2 regions of the Micrococcus sp. TA1 genome follow, and region 2 is predicted to be linked to the other one. Evidence: riboswitches for the same ligand, from Rfam matches in the RefSeq annotation. Region 2 holds a riboswitch; the other holds the start of a gene.

Region 1 (7,483 bases), 330 kb from region 2:
TCGGCCCGCCAGGCGGTGATCTCGGGCCGGCCGAGCACCAGGACCCAGGCGATCAGTTCTGAGGGACCGTCCACGGTGGCGGTCAGGTCACCGACGATGTCCAGCTCGCGGCTGAGCCGCATCAACACCGTCAGCTCGCGGGCATCCTCGGGCGGGTACAACATCATTCCTCCTCTGCCGGATCTCGGCATGGAATCCCAGATGATTCAGTTGGATACCAGTCATTTTCGGCAGCGCCGGAGGGATGTCAAGAGGCTTCGTGCGGTGGTCCCGAAGCCGGCAATCCGGCTCCTTCCGGTGCCGGTCACGTGGCCACCATGTTCAGGGGGCACACGGCGCGCTCGCATATCCCGATGATCAGCGCGTCCAGCCGTTCACCGACGCTGTGCTTCTCGCCCGCGGTTCCGGGTGGCAGCAGCGCAGGTGCGCCCCCCGGATTCATCGACGATGAACCAGAGCATCACGCCGTTGGTCTCGATGCCGACGCTGACGTACTGGGCGTCCGGCGCGGCGGCGTCGATCCTCACCGGTAGCCGGCGCATGTCCAGCCAGGACACCGCGAACATGCCCGGTTGTTCGGGCAGGCCGCCCCAGGGGGCAGGACCTCGGCCAGCGGTCAGGACCCCAGACCGATGGCCTCTCGGAGGGCCGCGACGGGCCGGTCGTGATGGCCGGGGGCGACGCACAGCACGGTTAGGACGTCCCCCTCGTCCCGATTATTGCCGACGTCGAGGGAGCATCTACTGCTTGACGGAGAATTCCTCGGAGGTCAGGACTGCCTCGGAGAAGCTGAACAGCTCCCGTACTTCCACGGACACCGTGGTCTCATCCCGCAGGACGTAGGCCTCCTGGATGGTGACCGTAGTACCCGGCTTGATGTCGGACATCGAAAGCGCCGAGTCGACGTCATCGACTATGGCGCTTTCAAGCTCGACGCCGCTCTGGAACGCCTGGTCGTGTATGGCGGTCATGAAGTTGGCGGCCTCGTCGGAGTTGTTGGTGAACTCATAGCTGACAACGATCGCCGGTTCTCCGGCGTAGTCCTTGGCGAAGGTCGCATCCTCGATGGTGACGTCGTACTCCCCGGTGGTGTCCTGATCGTCCGCGGGGGCCGCTGCGGGGGTGGTGCTGGTCTGCTCCAGCTCAACCGTCCACGTCTCACCGAGCGCGGCGGCCTCGTAGCTGATGGTGTCGCCGTCCAGGGTGAAGGTCTTCTGGTCGTCACTGGACGCCAGGAGTGCGGAACCCGTCTTGGACGTGTCATTGACCGAGTCCCAGGTGAAGGCTGCCGTTGCGTCCTCGGGTTGTTCGACGCTGCCGGCCCAGTACAGGGACTTCGATTCATCCTCCGCGTTGACCCAGTAGATGGTGATCGTATCGTCGACGATGGTCGCCACGTGCTTGCTTCCGGAGCCCTTGTTGGACTGTGCCCACTCGCCAGTGAGATCAACGGGCTCGGGCGCTTCCGGACTGGATGCGGACTGGGAGCCATCGGCGCTGTTCGATTCGGCGGTGTTGCCCGCACTGCCAGCTGGAGAGGCGCATCCGGTGAGCGCGAGGCCCAGGGCCACGACGAGAGCCAACGAGGTGGTGGATGTGGTGCGCACGGGGAGGTGCCCCTCTTCCTTGAGACGACGGTGATCGTCGTTCCTATGCGTGATGCCTTGAACCGGCTGAGGGTTTGAGTCGAGACGTTTCGCTCGATAGCCCCGTCGGTCCGTTGCGCCTGCCTATACTTGGCCGCGGACACGGGGTGCGCCGCACGGCGCTGAGATGACACCCGTGGAACCTGATCTAGTTAGGACTAGCGAAGGGATGTCCGCGTGACTTCTTCTTGCCATACCCAGATTCCGCCTGTCCCCGCATCCGGGCCCCGCGTGCTGTCGATCGCCGGCACCGATCCCTCCGGGGGCGCCGGCACCGCCGCGGACCTGAAGTCCATCACCGCCGCCGGCGGTTATGGCATGAGCGTGGTGACCACGCTCGTCGCCCAGAACACCCACGGCGTGCGGGACCTCCACGTCCCGCCCACGGACTTCCTGCGCGCCCAGCTGGAGGCCGTCAGCGACGACGTCACCCTGGACGCCGTCAAGACCGGCATGCTCGGCACCACCGGCATCATCGAGACCGTGGCCGCCTGGTGCGACGAGCACCCGCCGGCCGTGCTCGTGGTCGATCCGGTCATGATCGCCACCAGCGGCCACCGCCTGCTGCAGCCCGAGGCCGAACAGGCCATGATCGAGTTCTGCCGCCGCGCCACGGTGGTCACCCCCAACATCGACGAGCTCGCCGTGCTCACCGGCTCGCCGCGCGCCGCCGACGAGGCCGAGGCCCTGGACCAGGCCGCCCGCTGGTCAGCCGCGACCGGCGTGGCCGTGGTGGTCAAGACCGGGCACCTGGACACCCGGCGGGTCACGAACACCTGGGTGCACCCGGACGGGACGCTGATCTCCGTGCCGTCCACGCGCATCGACACCACCAGCACGCACGGCACCGGCTGCTCCCTGTCCTCCGCGCTCGCCACCCGGCTGGGCCGCGGGGACGCCCCGGGCACGGCACTGGCCTGGGCCACCGAGTGGCTGCATGAGGCGATCGCCCACGGGGCCGCCCTGCAGGTCGGTTCCGGCCACGGACCCGTGGACCACGGGCACCGCTCGCGCCGTTTGCAGGCCGCCGCCTCCGCCGCCCCCTGGTTCGCCCCCGACGCCGTCCCGCCCGTCCTCGGGTCCCCGCAGGACCTGGGTGCCCCGCGCCGGGACCCCGAAGCCCGGGTGCCGGCCGCCGTCGCGCCCGCCGGTCCGTGGACCGCGGCGTTGTGGGCCGCCGGGGCGGAGGTCAACGCCGCCATCGCCGGCTCCGGGTTCGTCCGTGCCCTCGTGGACGGAAGCCTGACCCGGCACGCCTTCGAGTTCTACCTGGCCCAGGACGCGCTGTACCTCAACGGGTACTCCCGGGCGATGGCCGCCCTCGCCGCCCGCTCGACCGAGCTGGACGCGCAGGTCTTCTGGTCCGGGGCGGCCCACGGTTGCCTCACCGAGGAGGCCGAACTGCACCGCACCTGGCTCGGTGATCGCCCGGCCCCCGTCGCTGGACCGGTGACGAGCGCCTACACGGACTTCCTGCTGGCCACCGCCCTCGGCGAGGACCGTGCCGTGGGCGTGGCCGGGGTGCTGCCGTGCTTCTGGCTCTACGCCCAGGTGGGGGCGATGCTGCCCGCGGTGCCCGCCGACCACCCCTACGCCGCGTGGCTGGACACCTACCGGGACCCGGGCTTCGTGACCGCCACCGAGTCCGCGCTGGCCCACGTGGAGCGCGAGCTCGCCGCGGCCTCCCCGGCCGTGCGCGCCCGGGCCGCCCGCGCCTACCTGACCGCCTGCCGGCACGAGCTCGAGTTCTTCGAGCAGGCCCTGCGCCTCGAACCTGGTGAGTACGGGGGCCGGGCCGAGGCGCCCGTGCAGCCCCGCATCCAGGCCCCCGCGGCAGTCAGCGCCGAGGCCCCCGCCGCAGCACTCGCCGGGAGCGTCCGGTGACGGGCGCGACCACGGCGCAGGCCGCCGTCGGGACCCAGACCACCACCGAGACCTCCACCGGGACTCCGAATGAGAGCCTGCCCCCGGCGGGACGGGCCGCGCTGCGCGCCGGGGTGGTGGGCAACTGGATCGACAACATCCACGTCTTCCTGCCGCTGACCGCACTCGCCCCGGCCATGCTCGTGCTCGCCGGGCCCGCCGCCGCCGCGTCCACCGGGGCGCTGATCGTCATCGCGATGCTGCTGGGCCGGCCGATCGGCGGGATCGTGTTCGGGCGCATCTCCGACCGGCTCGGGCGCACCCGCACCACGCGGATCGCGATCGCCGGGACCGCCGCCTGCGCGCTGGCCATCGCCGCCACGCCCACCCACGAGATCCTCGGCGCCGGGACCATCGGCCTGATCCTCGTGCTGCGCTTCCTGTGCGGGATCTTCGTGGCGGGGGAGTACTCCGCGGCCATCCCGCTGGCCATGGAGTGGTCCACCGCAAGGCGCCGCGGGCTGATGAGCGGGCTGATCCTGTCCATGGCCCCGTGGGCTCAGGCGACCATCGCGTTCTCCGTGGCCGGACTGCTCGTGCTCCTGGGCCCCGACGCCTACGCGGCCTGGGGCTGGCGGCTGCTCTTCGTCCTCGGCGCCGCGCTGTCCCTGGGGATGCTCGTCTACTACAGCCGCCAGGTCACCGACGCCCCGGTCTTCCACCGCCGCGCCCGGGAGGCCGCCGCACGGCCCGCCGCCCCGAGGGCCGGACTGCGCGACCTGCTCGCCGGACGGTGGGCGCGGGCCTTCTGGCAGGTGTTCATCCTGATGTCCGGCTTGTGGCTGCTGACCAACTCCACGGTGCTGCTGCTCACCGCCCGGCTCGCCGAGGACTCCGGACTGCCCGCCACCGGGGTGCCGGTGGTCATGGGCATCGCCTCGGTGGCGCAGGCGATCGTCATGGCCCTGGCCGGTCACCTGGCCACGCTCACCGGACGGCGACGGTTGTTCCTCCTGTGGGGGACGGTCGCCGCGCTGGCCGGGCCGCTGGTGTGGTGGGCCGCCGTCACTTCGCCCACCCTGGCCGGGGCGGCCGTCTGCGCCGCGGTGCTGCAGGTCATCACGGTCTCCGCCTACGGACCGGTCTCGGCGTATCTCTCCGAGCGGTTCCCCACCGAGGTCCGCTCCACCGGCTACGGGATGGGTTACAGCCTGTCCCTGGTGCTGCCGGCGCTCTACCCCTTCTACCTGCCGCTCATCGAACCGGTCCTGGGCCGGCACGGCTCGGTGATGGGCATGGTCGCGCTCGGCGGGGCCCTCGTGGTGCTCGGCGCGGCGCTCGGCCCGCGGCTGGCGCCGCGGGACATCGAGGGGGACATCGACGACGTCGCCGTCGGGATGGTGCCCGACGCCCCGGTGGGTGCCGCCCGGGGAGGGTCCCGGTGACCGGGGCTCGGGCCGACGCTCAGCCCGCCCCCGATCGGACCCTTGATCCCGGCGCCGCGACGGGCGCGCACCCGACCGCCGATCCGGACCTCGCACCGGTCGCGGACGTCCTGACCGCGGTGCGCGCCGGCCAGCCGCTGGTGCACTGTCTCACCGCGACCGTCTCCATGGCCCTCGTCGCCGACGGCCTGCTGGCCGCCGGCGCCCGCCCGATGATGACCGAGACCCTCGCCGAGGCCCCCACCCTGACCCGGGTGGCCGACGCGCTGGCCGTGAACCTGGGCACCCTGAGCACGGACGCCATGGAGGGCATCCCCGCCACGGTGGCCGTCGCCGTCGCGGACCGGCGCCCGTGGGTGCTGGACCCCACCGCGATCGGCATCGCGCCGGTGCGCACACCGCTGGCCCGCCAACTGCTGGACTTCCGGCCGACCGTGGTGCGGGGCAACGCCTCCGAGGTGCTCGCCCTGGCCGGGGCAGGCGCCGGCGGGCGCGGGGCCGACTCGGTGGCCGGGCCGGACGCGGCGGAGGACGCCGCGATGTCGACGGCACTCAGGACCGGTGGTGCCGTCGCCGTCTCGGGTGCCGTGGACCTCGTGCTCGACGCCCGCCGGCAGGCGCGGGTGGACCGCGGGACCGGTCTGCTCACCCGGGTCACCGGCACCGGTTGCCTGCTCGGGGCCCTGACGGCCGCCTGCACCGCGGTCGAACCGGACCCGTTCCGCGCCGCGCTCGCGGCGACCACCTGGCTGAACCTGGCCGGTGAGGTCGCGGCCGGGCGGGCCGCCGGGCCGGGGTCGTTCCGGATGCACCTGCTGGACGCGCTCGACGAGGTGGGACGGTGACCGGGGGAGCGGCCGGACGGCTCCGCCCGCGGGTGACCCGCCTGGGCCGACACCGCACGCCGACCGGCGGATCCCATGCATCGCTGGACCTGCGCTGCTACCTGGTCACCTCCGGCACCGGCCGGCGCACCGTGGAGGTGGCGGCTGCGGCTGCGGCCGCCGGGGCCGGCGTCGTGCAGGTCCGGGCCAAGGAGGCCACCGCCGCCGGACTGCTGGACCTGACCTGTGCCGTCGCCGAGGCCGTGCACGCGGCCCGGCCGGCCACGCGCGTGCTGGTGGACGACCGTGCCGACGTCGCCTTCGCCGCGCGTGCCCGCGGGGCGGCCGTCCACGGGGTGCACCTGGGCCAGGACGACCTGCCGGTCACCGAGGCCCGGGCGCTGCTGGGGCCGGAGGCCGTCATCGGGCTGACCACCGGGACCCCGGACCTGGTCCGCGCGGCCGAGCGGCTGCGCGGGGTGATCGACTACGTCGGGGCCGGGCCCTTCCGGCCGACCCCCACCAAGGACTCCGGCCGGGACCCGCTCGGGGTGGACGGGTACCACGGGCTGGTCGCGGCCACGTCGCTGCCGGTCGTGGCGATCGGGGGTGTCGAACCGCGGGACGTGCCGGCGCTCGCCCGGACGGGGGTGGCCGGCGTCGCGCTGGTGCGCGCGATCATGGACGCGCCGGACCCGGGCGCCGTGGTGGGCGAGGTGCTGGCCGGGATGGACACCTCCAGCACCACCGAGGAGGTGCTGGACCGGTAGGGGTCAATCGGCCGGGTGCCGGGTGTCGTTGAGCACGGTGAACTGACTGTCGAAGGGCAGGTGCATCGGGGCGAGAGTGGGACCGTCCCACCAGAACATGCGTCCGATGGAGCGCTCGTGGAAGAGGTCGATGACCACGAAGGACTCGACCGGCATGACGGTCTCGCTCCAGTTCAGGAGCACGACGACGTCGGCGAGTTCGACGCCCTGGATGCAATGCCGGTTCCGACGGACCCGAACGCGCCCCATCGGTCCAGGACGCCTGCACCGCCCACACCGGGGCTACCGCCCAGTCCTGGGTGGTACAGGATCACCAGCTGCGCGTGTTCGCCCTCGAGCACGGGGTGCAGCCCATCGATGGACCTGGAGACCACTGCCGGAGTCCAGATGGACATCGCCACCGGCAACCAGCCCACCGCCTCGCGCGACGAGCTCGCCAGACGCCACGCGCCGGGCCCTGATCACCAGCGGGCCACCCTGTCCCCAGCCGCCGCCGGACGCTTCGGCTCCATGCCACCCTCCGTCCAGTTCGAGTGGGCCTCGCTGGCCCTCACCGCAGGAGCCCAGTCCAAGACCGGACTGACCGTCGAACAGGCCGCGCTCATGGTCCACGCCGCTGCCAACAGCGAGCACATCCGTGACAGCCTGCTGGCCGACGTCATCGGCGACTCGACCCCCAACCTGGAGCGAGTCCATCAACCGCACCGAGCTCCGCGACCGCTTACGGCTGACCGACCGCCACCACTACCGCAGCCCCGTCGCGTCCCACTCACCCCTGCGACCCAACCCCGACCCCAGGGCACCCACCCGGCCCACACCCGGATCCGGGTACCAGCCCCGACAGCACCCCGGCGCCTGGATGGACATGGACCGGTAGCCACGGTCCGGGACGCCGCATCACGCGACCGAGGGGCATCCCCCTATGGGATGCCCCT
Region 2 (7,483 bases):
TGCGCGGCGGAACTGGGTCTGATCACCTTGCTGGACGACCAGGTGGGCAGGATCCTGCAGACGCTGGAACGCACCGGACTGGCGGAGAACACGGTGGTCGTCTTCACCTCGGACCACGGGGACATGTTCGGCGACCACGGCATGATGCTCAAGCACTTCACCCACTACCGGGGCGTGACCAACGTGCCACTGGTCATGAGGGTGCCCGCGGGACTGCCGGGGGCCGGCGTCGGGATCTCCCCGGCGGCGCGGACCGCGGCCTCGACGGCCCTGGTCTCGAACGCGGACCTGGTGCCCACCCTGCTGGAACTCACCGGGGTCTCGGGACACCGCGGCATCCAGGGCCGCAGCCTGGTCCCGCTGCTGCGGGGCGAGGCCTCCGTCCACCGCAGGGCACTGATCGTCGAGGAGGATCAGCCGTTCGGCCTCGACGGGCTGCCGGCCCCCGTGCACATCCGTTCGGTCATCACCCCCGAGGCCCGCTACACGCGGTACTTCGGCACCGACGCCGAGGAGCTGTACCTGCTCGACTCGGACCCGGAGGAGGCCCACAACCTGGCCGCCAGGCCGGGGTGCGAGGAGGTCGTGGACCGCATGCGCCAGCTGATGCTGGACGAGTTGCTGGCGCTGACCGACCACGGGGTCCGGGTGCGGGCGGCGGCCTGACCCGTCAGCCGACGGTCCGGAAGCCGCAGTTGCTGCTCGAGGAGTCCGGACTGTTCCTGCTCCGCGCTGCCACCCGGTACCGGTTGCAGTAGGAGTCGTGGCAGAGGAACGACCCTCCGCGCATGACCCTGCCCTCGCCGAACGGCGGCCCGGGGGGATTCTCCTCGGGACTGCGCCGGTAGTAGCGCGGCAGGAACCAGTCCTGGCACCACTCCCAGACGTTCCCGGCCATCTGGAACAGGCCGAACCCGTTGGCCGGGAACGTCCGCACCGGGGCCGTGGAGAGGAAACCGTCGTCGATCGTGTTCTCCACGGGGAAGCGTCCCTGGAAGATGTTGCAGTGGTGCTCGCCGCCCGGCACGAGCTCATCGCCCCAGGCGTAGCGGTGGCCCTGCAGCCCGCCGCGGGCCGCGTACTCCCATTGCGCCTCGTGCGGCAGGCGGCGCCCGGCCCACGCGCAGTAGGCCTGGGCGTCATTCCAGCTGACGTGGACCACCGGGTGGTCCTCGTCCGCCCGGGATCCCGGTCCGAGCGGGGCATGCCAGCACGCCCCGGGCACGTTGACCCACCAGGCCGTCCCCGGGACCGGGTTCGCGCCCGCCGGGTTCAGCCGACGAGCAATGAGTTCCAGGTGGAAGACCGCCGAGGACCCGAACCGTTCCGCCTCCGTGACGTACGCGGTCTGCTCCACGAACCGCCGGAAGTCGTCGACCGTCACGGTGGTGGCGTCCATGGAGAAGCCGTCCAACCGCACCGCGTGCACGGGCGTCTCACCGTCTGCGGGGTACCCCTCACCGAAGTGGTCCCCCATGAGGAACCGACCGGCGGGAACCTCAACCTGCTCGATGCCGTGGGTGGAGCTCGACTGGACCGGGCCCGTGTGGACGGCCCGAGACGCAGGCTCCCGCGGATCCATGTGCTGCGCACGTCCCGGCTCGGTACCGCCGGCAGCGGGATGACAACAGTCCACATCCACCTCTCAGGGCCGATTCGTCGTGCAGGTGCTCAGCCGGACAGCTCAGACAGGCAGGGCTTTTCCATTATGGTGCGCCGCCACGGCCGGTCACGTCAGCCGACCGAGATGACCCCGCCCCTCCCCCGGCACTAGACTGAAGGTTCAACGACAGGGGAGCGCCAGGCCGGCGCTGAGAGTGCGCACACCGCAGACCCTCGAACCTGCCCGGTTAGCACCGGCGAAGGAAGTCGAGCTTTCTCTCCTCGGGTCGGCGCACCCGCCGCCCCGTCCCCTCCAGAGGTATTGGAGGAACTCATGCACCACCTTTCCGCAGCGCCCACCAGCAGACGCCGTGCCCGTGGCGCCCTCGCGATCCTGGGCATCGCCGCGCTGGCCCTGACCGGCTGCTCGGTCGCGGACCAGTCCGGCGCGGGCGACGGCACGGCGCCGGCCACCACCGACGGCGCGAGCGGCGCCTCGGGAGCCGGCACCGGTGGCACGGTGACCGTGATGACCCACGACTCCTTCAACATCACCGAGGAGCAGATCGCCGCCTTCGAGCAGGAGTCCGGCTACGAGCTCACCACCACCGCCCCGGGCGACGCCGGCACCCTGGTCAACCAGCTGATCCTGTCCAAGGACAACCCCACCGTGGACGCGGTCTACGGCATCGACAATCTCTCGGCCCAGCGCGTCATCGACGAGGGCGTCGTCGCCGAGTACGCCTCCGGGGCGCTGCCGGAATCCGCCCAGGACCTCGTCGTCGAGGACCGGCTGACCCCCATCGACCAGGGCCAGGTCTGCGTCAACGTGGACGAGCAGTGGTTCGAGGAGAACGACCTCGCCGCGCCGACCACCCTGGAGGACCTGGCCAGGCCCGAGTACGCGCGGCTGTTCGTCACCACCAATCCGGTCACCTCCTCCCCCGGCCTGGCCTTCCTGGCCGCCACCGTGACCGAGAAGGGCGAGGACGGCTGGCAGGACTACTGGCAGCGGTTGCTCGAGGGCGGCACCAAGGTCGCCGCCGGCTGGTCGGACGCCTACTACTCCGACTTCTCCGCCGGCGAGGGCCAGGGCGCCTACCCGCTGGTGCTCAGCTACTCGTCCTCCCCCGCCTTCGCCCCGACCACCGGGGTCGTCGAGGACACCTGCACCACCCAGGTCGAGTACGCCGGCGTCGTGGAGGGCGCGAAGAACCCCGAGGGCGCGCAGGCGTTCATCGACTTCCTGCTCGCCGAGGACTTCCAGGCCTCGCTGCCGGAGAACATGTTCATGTACCCGGTGGACGAGTCCCTCGAGCTGCCGGCCGAATGGGCGCAGAACGCCACCCTCGTCGAGGACCCGATCGAGGCGGACCTGCGGCAGATCGCCGAGAAGCGCGAGGCCTGGCTCGAGGACTGGAACGCACTCTACGAGGCCGCGAGCTGATCGGCATCCCCCACCGGACAGGACGCGACGGATGAGCCTGGTCCCGGGAGACCCGGCCCTGGTCCCGACGCCGGCCCCCACCCGGGTGCCGGCGTCCGGTCGGGCCCCGGAGACCGGAACCGCCCCGCCGGGCGGTGACCGGGCGGACGTCGTGCCCGGGCGGTGGAGGCGTGCCGCCGGCCCGGTGGGCCGCGGGCTGGTGTGGACGGTGGTCGCCGCCGTCCCGCTGGCGTTCCTGGCGGTGTTCTTCCTGTGGCCCGTCGGGTCGATGCTGGCCCGTGGCGTGACGAACGCCGCCGGGCAGCTCGACCTCGGCGCCTTCGCCGAGGTGCTGGCCGAGTCGCGCACCTGGCGGCTCGTGGGGCAGACGCTGGGACTGGCGGTGGCCGGAACACTGGGATCGCTGCTGCTGGGGCTGCCCGGGGCGTACGTCCTGTACCGGTGCCGGTTCCCCGGGCGGAACCTGCTGCGCGGGCTGTCCACGGTGCCCTTCGTGCTGCCGACGGTGGTGGTGGGCACCGCGTTCCGGGCGCTGCTGGCCGAGAACGGCCCGCTGGGGTTCCTGGGGCTGGACCAGACGCTCACGGCCGTCGTGCTGGCGATGGTGTTCTTCAACTTCTCCGTGGTGGTGCGCCAGGTCGGTGCCCTGTGGTCCACGCTGGACCCGCGCACTGGGGAGGCCGCCCGGATGCTGGGGGCCTCGCCGTGGCGGACGTTCGTGACCGTCACCGTCCCGGCGCTGGGACCGGCGATCGCCTCGGCCGGGTCGCTGGTGTTCCTGTTCTGCTCGACGGCGTTCGGGATCGTGCAGACCCTGGGCCGGCCGGGCGTGGGCACCCTGGAGACCGAGATCTACATCCAGACGACGGCGTTCCTGGACCTGCGCACGGCGGCGGTGTTCTCCACGCTGCAGTTCGTGGTGGTGATCCTGGCGGTGACGCTGGCCAACCGGTTCCGCGCCGGGACCGAGACGGCGCTGCGGTTGCGCGAACCGACCTCCCACCCGCTGCGGCGCGCGGACGCGGTGCCGTTCGCGGTGACGATGCTGACCGTGGTGCTGCTGATCGCCGCGCCGATCGTGGCGCTGGTGGCGCGGTCCTTCCAGTCCTCGCAGGGCTGGGGGCTGCGCAACTACGAGCTCCTCGGCTCGAGCGCCGGGTCCGGGTTCGCCGGCGGGACCACGGTGCTGCAGGCCCTGGAGCACTCGGTGAAGATCGCCCTGGACGCCACGGTCATCACGCTGGTGGTCGGGGTGCCGCTGGCGCTGCTGCTGACCCGGCCGGTGCGCTCGCGGTGGGCGGTGCGGGCCCAGCGGCTGTTCGACGCGGCGATCATGCTGCCGCTGGGGGTGTCCGCGGTGACGGTGGGCTTCGGGTTCGTGGTGTCCCTCGTGGCCTCCGCCCCGCAGCTGGCGTACTCGGGCGCGCTGGTGCCGCTGGCCCAGGCCGTGGTCGCGCTGCCGCTCGTCGTCCGTTCGCTGGTGCCGGTGCTGCGGGCCGTGGACCCGCGGTTGCGGGAGGCCGCGGCCGTGCTGGGTGCCTCTCCCGGGCGGGTGCTGCGGACCGTGGACGGGCCGTTCCTGGCGCGCGGACTCGGGCTGGCCGCCGGGTTCGCGTTCGCGGTGTCCCTGGGCGAGTTCGGGGCGACGACGTTCCTCGCCTCCCCCGACTACCAGACCCTGCCGGTGCTCATCGTGCGCCTGCTGGGCCGGCCCGGGGAGGACAACTACGGGATGGCGATGGCCGGGTCGGTGATCCTGGCGGTGCTGACCGCGACGGTGATGCTGGTGTGTGAGCGGTTGCGCCCGCGGGGCGCGGCCGGGACGGGAGCGGGGTTCTGATGGGTGTCGAGACAGAGCGGGCGCTGGTGTGCGAGGGCGTGTCCGTGGCGTACCCGAACGGGTTCGTGGCGGTGCGGGACATGGACCTGGCCGTCGACGCCGGCGAGATCGTCGCGCTGCTGGGCGCCTCGGGCTCGGGCAAGTCGACGCTGCTGCGCGGGATCGCCGGGCTGGAGCGGGTGTCCGCCGGAAGCCTGTGGATGCGCGGCCGGCGGATGAACCGGGTGCCCGTGCACGAGCGCGGGTGCGGGATGGTGTTCCAGGACGGGCAGCTGTTCCCCCACCGGTCGGTGGCGCGGAACATCGGCTACGGACTGGAGACCTCGGGACTGAGCCGGGCCGAGCGGCGCACACGCGTGGACGAGATGCTGCGGCTCGTGGGACTGGAGGGCTACGGGAACCGCGCCGTGCAGACGCTCTCCGGCGGCCAGGCCCAGCGCGTGGCCCTGGCCCGCTCCCTGGCGACCAGGCCGCGGCTGCTGCTGCTGGACGAGCCGCTGTCCGCCCTGGACCGGGCGCTGCGCGAACGCCTGGCCGTGGACCTGCGCAGGATCCTGACGAGCACGGGGACGACCGCCGTGTACGTGACCCATGACCACGCCGAGGCCTTCACCGTGGCGGACCGGATCGCCGTCATGGGCGAGGGCCGGGTGCTGGCGGTGGGGACGCGGGCGGAACTCCTCGGTGTCGCGGCGGGAGCGGCCGGCGGCCCCGGGCGCGCGGACGGCACGACGACGGTGGCCGGATCCGCGGACGGCCGGTCCGCGCTGGCCCCGGACGCGGGTGCCGCCGGCGTGGCCGAGGTGCTCGGCAGCAGCGGGCGGCTGCGCGGGGTGGTGCTGCGCCCCACGGACGCCGGCGCCGTCGTCGAGCTGTACGCCACCGAGGTGGAGGTGCCCGGCCTGCGGGCCGAGCCCGGCGCCGAGGTGCTGTTGCGGGTGGGGTGACGTGCACGCCCCCGGCCGCGCACCGAGGGCGGTCGGGGGCGTGCACGTCACCGGAGCAGGAGCGGATCCCGGTGGGGTCGCACCGCGGCCTCAGGCGGCGTCGTCCGCGTAGTCGCGGTGGGTGCGGTACCGGGTCAGCGCCAGGGTGCACGCCAGCATGACGAGGCAGGCGACGACGACGTATCCGGCCACCGACCAGCTGGTCCCGGTGCGGGCCAGCAGCGTCGTGGCGATCAGGGGTGCGAAACCCCCGCCGACGATGGCACCGAACTGGTAGGCCATGCTGATGCCGGAGTAGCGGACCCGCCCCGGGAACGCCTGCGTGAGGATCGGCGGGACCACGGCCCAGGCGAAGGACGTGGAGGCGTGCGCCAGCAGCGTGGCCAGGGCGGCCAGCCAGATGTTCCCGGTGTTGAACAGGGGGAAGAACAGCAGCGCCCCTGCGATCATGAGGGTGGCCCCCGCCACCGCCATCCTGGTCAGGCCGGTCCGGTCCGCCCGCCGGGCCAGGAGGGGCACCATGACGATCTGCAGGACGCAGCACGCGATGCCGATCCAGAGCAGTGCGGACTGGGAGTAACCGATCTGAGTGGTGCCGTAGGAGAGGGCCCAGGTCAGCACGATGTAGGACAGGATCGAGGGCACGCCGGCCACGAAGACCGTCAGGAGCAGTTGCGGGGTGAAGCCCCTGAAGACCTCCAGGAAGGGCACCTTGGCCGGTTCGTTCTTCACGGACTCCTCGAACAGCGGGCTCTCACCCAGCCGGCGGCGGGCCCAGATCCCCACGACGACCAGCAGGAAGCTGATCACGAAGGCGATCCGCCAGCCCCACTCCAGGAAGGCCGGACCGGTCACGGCCATCAGGATGATGAGCATCAGGTTGGCGAGCATCAGTCCGGCCGGCAGCCCGATGGTCGGGGCGGCACCGTAGAGGGACCGCTTGTTCGCGGGGGCGTGCTCGATGGCCATCGTCACGGCACCACCCCACTCGGCGCCCACGCCGAGGCCCTGGATGAGCCGCAGCAGCGTCAGCAGGATCGGCGCCCAGATGCCGATGGTGGCATAGGTGGGGATCAGGCCGATCAGCACGGTGGCCCCGCCCATCAGGTACAGGGACAGGATCAGCATCCGCTTGCGGCCGATCCGGTCTCCGAAGTGGCCGGCGAGGATGCCGCCGATCGGCCGGGCGATGAAGCCGAATGCGAAGGTCGCGAAGGCTCCGATCTGGCTGGCCGTGGCGTTGTCCGAGGGGAAGAACTGGGGTCCGAAGATCAGTGCGGCGGACGCCGCGTAGAGGAAGAAGTCGTACCACTCGATCGTGGTGCCCAGGAACGTCGCACCGATGACGCGGCGGGCCTCCCGGGCCCTGGCCGGGTCGGTCGCGGATACCGGGGTGCCGGGGGCCCGGGGTATCGGGCCGGCCGCCGTCGGGCTGTCCGGGGATTGCTGACGGGTGTGTTCGGGAAGGTGCGTCATGGAATGCTGCTCCAGTTCATCCGGCCTGCGGCGCAGGGGTGGTGAAGAGGGACTGATGGGTGAGGTGATGAGAGGGGTGAAGGGGGTGGGAAGAGGTGATCGGAACCCTCCTGTCTGCTAGACGAAGGCCCCATGGCCGGTGATGTCCCGTCCGACGATCAGGGTGTTGAT

What was found. Region 2 has a riboswitch for thiamine pyrophosphate ahead of GGQ69_RS11545 (thiamine ABC transporter substrate binding subunit). Riboswitches for the same ligand answer to the same signal wherever they lie in the genome.
Region 1: linked by a shared signal. The riboswitch ahead of GGQ69_RS12975 (bifunctional hydroxymethylpyrimidine kinase/phosphomethylpyrimidine kinase) and the one ahead of GGQ69_RS11545 (thiamine ABC transporter substrate binding subunit) in region 2 are both predicted to bind thiamine pyrophosphate.

The regions. Positions count from the first base shown of each region.
Region 1 covers NZ_JACHNW010000002.1:359,304-366,786, reverse strand. Annotated here, with positions in the region: gene GGQ69_RS12990 (hypothetical protein) at 1-167, opposite strand, end outside; gene GGQ69_RS12985 (hypothetical protein) at 375-566, opposite strand; gene GGQ69_RS12980 (DUF5067 domain-containing protein) at 741-1,607, opposite strand; TPP riboswitch at 1,740-1,833, shown strand; gene GGQ69_RS12975 (bifunctional hydroxymethylpyrimidine kinase/phosphomethylpyrimidine kinase) at 1,878-3,530, shown strand; gene GGQ69_RS12970 (MFS transporter) at 3,527-4,954, shown strand; gene thiM (hydroxyethylthiazole kinase) at 4,951-5,799, shown strand; gene GGQ69_RS12960 (thiamine phosphate synthase) at 5,796-6,548, shown strand; gene GGQ69_RS12955 (MoaF C-terminal domain-containing protein) at 6,552-6,797, opposite strand.
Region 2 covers NZ_JACHNW010000002.1:33,507-40,989, forward strand. Annotated here, with positions in the region: gene GGQ69_RS11535 (sulfatase) at 1-666, shown strand, start outside; gene GGQ69_RS11540 (formylglycine-generating enzyme family protein) at 671-1,582, opposite strand; TPP riboswitch at 1,782-1,885, shown strand; gene GGQ69_RS11545 (thiamine ABC transporter substrate binding subunit) at 1,937-3,049, shown strand; gene GGQ69_RS11550 (iron ABC transporter permease) at 3,081-4,889, shown strand; gene GGQ69_RS11555 (ABC transporter ATP-binding protein) at 4,889-5,836, shown strand; gene GGQ69_RS11560 (MFS transporter) at 5,927-7,312, opposite strand; gene GGQ69_RS11565 (acyl-CoA dehydrogenase family protein) at 7,430-7,483, opposite strand, start outside.